Regions from separate parts of the Clostridium lamae genome, predicted to be linked through region 1. Evidence: riboswitches for the same ligand, from Rfam matches in the RefSeq annotation. Region 1 holds a riboswitch; the other holds the start of a gene.

Region 1 (3,195 bases):
AAGTTAAAAATGCAGAGAACCATACAATAAATCATTTTTATGAAAAACTACTAAAATTAAAAGATTTGATGAATACAGATACAGCAAAGGAAATAGCAGAAAAAAGACATAAATTTATGGAAGACTTTTTAGAAGAGTTTTATAAGGAATGGAAGTTTAAGTAATGCACTTAAGTAATGAATAATGCATAATTAGTGAAATAACTCAGGCAAGCTGAGTTATAAATTTTTAAAGTTTTTCAATTTTTAAAATAAAATGCAGATTTGGCATACGTATTTTAAGGGTTGTTTGTTTTAAATATAAAAAAATTATATGTTTATTTTTATAAAATTTTGATATAATATAAATAAGAAAAGCTTAGTGCGTCAACACTAAGCAATCCTTAGAACGTTTATTTTGTTTTAGGGCTATTGGATTTAGATAATATCAACAAAATGGATGCTACTCTTTGCAGGACGGAGCATCTTTTTGTTTGCTTCTAATTTCAATATCAAGACCAATAAATTTTACTGAAATCTTTAAATAATGAATAAAAAGATTATGTTTTAAAACTAATGAAATTATATAAATAATAACAAAGCTTTTTATAATCAATTCTAGCATATCCAATACCACCCCCTAACTATGATGAGATATCACCAATAGTCCTAGGGAGATAAAATGTTCAAAACCCCCGTAGCCATCCTACTACGGACTTTTATCAATGCATAATTCATAATTGATAATGCATAATTGTTGAAATAATTCAGGCAGGCTGAATTATAAATTCCTTTGGAATTAATCCATAACTATTTCATTTTTTCATTTCGATTTTGCGAATGCAAAATAGAAATTTCATTCTTTCATTTTCTAAAACTCCGTAGGAGTTTTCTCATTAATTATGCATTGTGCATTACGCATTATGCATTTTAATTAAGCATTACGCATTATGCATTGTGCATTAATTTTAAGTTTGGGGTATAATATAGTAAAAGGGTGATAATTATGAAAGTGCTAGTAATGACTATAAATTTAAGAGCTGAGTGGGCTCATTCATTAAAAGAAAAAAGAATGATTGTTAGAAGTATAAGCCAAAAACTTAAAAATAAATTTAATATATCAGTAAATGAAGTAGATAATCAAGATTTACATAATTATATTACGATTGGGATATCAGGAATATGTGCTACTAATGCACAAGTGGATTCAACAGCAGAAAATATAATAAATTTTGTTGAAGATAATACTGATGCAGAGCTGATTAATATAAAAAAGGACGTTGTAATATTTTAAATTTTTCTACAATTGTTATTGACAAGCTTCTTTAATAAAGGTATATTAATATCAATAGAAAATTTAATAAACATTTCAATGTTTCTTATCAAGAGTGGTGGAGGGACTGGCCCTGTGAAACCCAGCAACCTTTAATAGGTGTGATAGGCTTAATTATTTTAGCCTAAATTACTCATATTAAGTTTGGTGCTAAATCCTGCAGCTTTTAAGCTGATAGATGAGAGAATAAATTAATAGGTCGTATTTTCGCGCACTAGAGAATTTATTCTCCAGTGCGTTTTTTATTATTTAGAAATTTATAATATCTAGCTGCTGTTTATTTAAGTTCTTAGGGGGGACATAAATGATTGAAATTAGAAATTTAACTAAAAAATTTAATGACGTAGAAGTTATTAAAAATGTTTCATTATCAATAGAAGAAGGGAAGATATATGGAATAATAGGTCATAGTGGAGCCGGAAAATCAACTTTACTTAGATGCATAAATGGACTTGAAAGTTATGAAGAGGGTTCAATAAATGTTATGGGAAAAGAAGTTAATGAGCTAAAGGGATATGAGTTAAGAGAGTTTAGAAAAAAACTAGGAATGATATTTCAGGGCTTTAACTTATTAAATAGAAAAACTGTATTTGATAATATAGCATTACCATTAGAGGTTTGGGGATTTGAAGAAGAATACAAAGAATATAAAGAAAAAATAGGAGATAAAAAAGCAATTAGTTATAGAAACTATAGAAAAAAAAGAATAAATGAAAGAGGAAATGAACTTTTAGATTTAGTAGGTCTTTCTGAAAAGGCAAAAGTAAAGCCAGCTAGTTTAAGTGGAGGCCAAAAGCAAAGAGTAGCAATAGCTAGAGCTTTGGCATTAGAGCCAAAAATATTACTTTGTGATGAAGCAACATCTGCCTTAGATCCTAAAATTACAAAGGATATATTATCACTTTTATCTAAAATAAATAAAGAATTAGGAATTACTATAGTAATAGTAACTCACCAAATGGAAGTAGTAAAAGAGGTTTGTGAAAAGGTTGCATTGATTGAAGGTGGAATTTTAAAGGCAGAAGGAAATTCAGAAGAATTATTCTTAAGACCAGGAGTATCTTTAAAGAAATTCCTTGGAGAAGAAGAGGAAGATATTTTACCTAGCAAGGGCATAAATATTAAATTATATTTCCCAAGTACATCTTCAGAAAATGCTCTTATAACAAAGATGGCAAGAGATTTAGATATGGACTTTTCAATAGTTTGGGGTAAACTTGAAAAGTTTAGAGAAGATATATTAGGTAATTTAGTAATTAATGTTGATGAGAAAGATAAGAACAAGGTTATAGCTTATCTTGAGAGAAAGGAAGTAGTATTGGAGGTGCTTAATTAATGTCAGAAATATTAATAGAAGGATTTAATAAAACAATAATAATGGTCTTTTTCTCAACACTATTTTCAGTAATATTGGGATTTATTCCAGCAATTGCATTAATAGTAACAGCACCAAATGGTTTAAAGCCTAATAAAGGAGTTTATAAGACTCTAGATACAATAATAAACATACTTAGGGGATTTCCATTTTTAATTTTAATGGTAGCAATAATGCCACTTACAAAATTAATAGTAGGAAAATCTATAGGAACTACAGCAGCAATAGTACCACTTACTATAGCAGCAGCACCTTTTGTAGCAAGAATTATAGAATCAGCTTTAAAAGAAGTTGATTCAGGAGTAGTAGAAGCAGCAAAATCCTTTGGAGCATCTAATACACAAATAATATTCAAAGTTATGCTTAAAGAAGCAGTGCCATCAATAATTTCAGGATTAACACTAACTATAATAAGCATAATTGGATATTCAGCTATGGCAGGAACAGTAGGAGCAGGAGGACTTGGTGACTTAGCAGTAAGATACGGTTATCAAAGATACCAAACAGAT
Region 2 (3,195 bases), on a different contig from region 1:
TCTTTTAATATGTCTATTCCATTTAAATGATTTGAAGTATAAATTGCCATTTGATCTATTCGCCTACCTTATTCAATGCTTGTTCAAAATCATTTATAATATCATCTATATTTTCAATTCCTACAGAAACTCTTATTAAGTCTTTAGTTACTCCTGTTGAAATCATATCTTCTTCTGATAGCTGCCTATGAGTTGTACTTGCTGGATGTAATAAAGTTGTTCTAACATCACCTAAATGTACTACCAATTTAGCTAAATTTAATTCATCAATAAGTTTTTTAGCAGCTTCTACTCCTCCTTTAATTCCAAAAGTTAATATTCCTGATGCTCCTTTTGGTAGATATTCACGTGCTACTTCATAATCTTTTTGAGTTTCTAGTAAAGGATAGCTTACCCAATTAACCTTTGGATGCTGTTGTAAGTACTTAGCTAAAGCTAAAGCATTACTACTATGTCTTTCCATTCTTAAATGAAGAGTTTCTAATCCTAAGTTAGTTAAAAATGCATTAAATGGACTCATTGTACTTCCAAAATCTCTTAACAAAGTAACTCTTAACTTAACTATATAAGCAGATTCACCAAATGTATCTACATATTGCAACCCATGATAGCTCTCATCTGGTTCAACTAAGCAATCAAACCTTCCATTATTCCAATTAAAATTACCACCATCTACTATAATTCCACCTAAAGCTACTGAATGTCCATCTGCATATTTACTTGTAGAATGAATTACTACATTAGCTCCATATTCAAATGGGTTTAATAGATATGAAGTTGCTACTGTATTATCAACAATCAATGGTATTTGTGCTTCTTTAGCTGCACTTGCAAATTTTTTTAAATCTAAAACATTTAATCCTGGATTTCCTATGGTTTCTCCAAATAATAATCTTGTATTTGGTTTAACCTTACTTAATATTTCTTCTTTACTTATATCTGGACTAATAAATGTTGTTTCGATTCCTAATCTTTTTAAAGTTGTTGAAAAAAGATTGAAGGTTCCCCCATATATAGTTGAAGTAGATATTATATGATCTCCAGCTTCACATATATTTAATACTGCTAATACTGATGCTGCTTGTCCAGAAGAAACGGCAACTGCTCCTACCCCACCTTCTAATTTAGTGAACTTTTCTTCTAAATAACTTACTGTTGGATTACTTATTCTGGAATATAAATGACCACTTTCTTTTAAATCAAATAAATTTGCTACTTGGTCTGCATTTTCAAAATTGTATGATGTACTTTGGAATAGTGGTGCGGCTATTGGATTTCCTGGTGTTGGATTGTATCCCCCTTTTATACATATTGTTTCTTTACTCCATTTTTTATTGCTCATAAAAAATCCCCCTTAATTATTATTTTTTTATATTAGGTCCTTTTATACAATTTGTAATTTTAAGTAAAATAAAAAGGCTATTTCTCCATCAAAAATATAGAGAAATAGCCTATACACACAATATAAAATTGGCATAAAAAACTCTCTCTTATCTCTCATAAAATAAATTTTTATGCAGGATTTAGCACAATTCTGATTTATAATAATCAGCTGTTGCTAGGCTTCACAGGGCCGGTCCCTCCGCCATTCTTGATAAAAGACTTATATCCGATTATTCACTTTTAATATATTATACACTTATTTCCATTATTAGTTCAATATGCAAATAAATTTATTATTAAGTTATAATCTAATTTTACTTTTTTAGTGAGTAGGGGGTTCCATTATTCAAGTTAAATAAAGTTTTTATATTATGTTTATATAAAACGCATTATTTCTTCAGCACTCTTTCTATTAGTTGGAACTGCTTCGCCATCTGGATATCCATAAACGATAAGAGCTGCTACTGTTTCTTCCTCAGGTAAATTTATAATTTTAGCAATTGAATCTTCATTTATTACTCCCATTATACAGGTTCCAATCCCTTTAGCATGTGCTGCTAAACAGAATGTTTGACATGCTATACCTGCATCAAATACTTCCCAAGTATTCTCATTTGAGCTTTCAATACCATATTGCTCTGATTTCCCACTTTTTCCTTTTACAAAGCTTAGTACTGCAACACCTTTTGCATTTTTTAAAGTATCCATATTATAAACAAATCCTTTAACTGCATCATTTGCAAACTTTTGAATAATCTCTTCATTGTCAATTAACGTATATCTAGCTATTTGAAAATTTACCCATGATGGAGCCCATCTAGCTATATCTACTATTTCTTTCATAACTTCTCTATCTACTTTTTCATTTTTAAATTTTCTTACACTTCTTCTCTCTTTTATCATTGTTATTGCATCCATTCTAAATACCTCTTTCCTTAAATTTATTAATTCATATTTTCATAATATAATAATTTACTCATTTATATACGCATATCTTTATATCTATTTTTACCATATTAGGTTTAAAATATATATTTACAAGCCTTGTTATGTAGATTAATCTATACTATAATTATAAACATAACAAACTATAATGCAAGAATGCACTTTTTAGGTATATACTACCTTAAAAGATAGTAAGGAGTAATAAAATGGATTCAAATTGTAATATTACATTTACTTGCCCAATAGAAGCGCCAATTTATCTTATTGGTGGAAAATACAAAGCCATTATACTTTGGCACTTAATGGGCAAAACTTTAAGATATAGCGAATTGCATAAATTAATGCCAAAAGCAACTGACAAAATGCTTACACAACAGTTACGAGACTTAGAAAAAGACAAGATAATTAATAGAATTGTTTATCCTGTTGTACCTCCTAAAACAGAATACTCATTAACTGAATTTGGAAAAAGCCTTATTCCTATTCTTAATGCATTGTGTATTTGGGGAGAATCTTATTTGGAAAACAACAATTCTACTAATTCAAATGTCTCTCTTTAATTTACCCATATTTAATATTTTTTATATTAGGTCCTTTTATACAATTTGTAATTTTAAGTAAAATAAAAAGGCTATTTCTCCCTCAAAAAATATAGAGAAATAGCCTACACAATATAAAATTGTCATAAAATCCCTATCTCTTATTTGTATCAGTACCAATTTAATCTTATTTTTCTGCATCAATCTTCTTGATAGTATCTTCACGAATGGCTTGTCTTAATAGTCTAAGATAATCAGAAAAAGCTACCTTATCATCAGCATATGTTAGATTAAGGTCAAATTCTTTTGGAATCCATGTAGACAAGTC

Evidence for each region. Region 1 has a riboswitch for S-adenosylmethionine ahead of QK892_RS03370 (methionine ABC transporter ATP-binding protein). Riboswitches for the same ligand answer to the same signal wherever they lie in the genome.
Region 2: another riboswitch for S-adenosylmethionine. It lies ahead of QK892_RS07975 (O-acetylhomoserine aminocarboxypropyltransferase/cysteine synthase family protein); the one in region 1 lies ahead of QK892_RS03370 (methionine ABC transporter ATP-binding protein).

What each region holds. Positions count from the first base shown of each region.
Region 1 is NZ_JASCQJ010000004.1:49,277-52,471, reverse strand. Features, by position in the region: gene QK892_RS03385 (HD domain-containing protein) at 1-164, shown strand, start outside; gene QK892_RS03380 (hypothetical protein) at 442-609, opposite strand; gene QK892_RS03375 (DUF503 domain-containing protein) at 985-1,272, shown strand; SAM riboswitch class I at 1,355-1,496, shown strand; gene QK892_RS03370 (methionine ABC transporter ATP-binding protein) at 1,616-2,647, shown strand; gene QK892_RS03365 (methionine ABC transporter permease) at 2,647-3,195, shown strand, end outside.
Region 2 is NZ_JASCQJ010000012.1:32,700-35,894, forward strand. Features, by position in the region: gene QK892_RS07970 (homoserine O-acetyltransferase/O-succinyltransferase family protein) at 1-50, opposite strand, end outside; gene QK892_RS07975 (O-acetylhomoserine aminocarboxypropyltransferase/cysteine synthase family protein) at 56-1,342, opposite strand; SAM riboswitch class I at 1,488-1,601, opposite strand; gene QK892_RS07980 (nitroreductase family protein) at 1,759-2,301, opposite strand; gene QK892_RS07985 (winged helix-turn-helix transcriptional regulator) at 2,535-2,888, shown strand; gene QK892_RS07990 (HD domain-containing protein) at 3,055-3,195, opposite strand, start outside.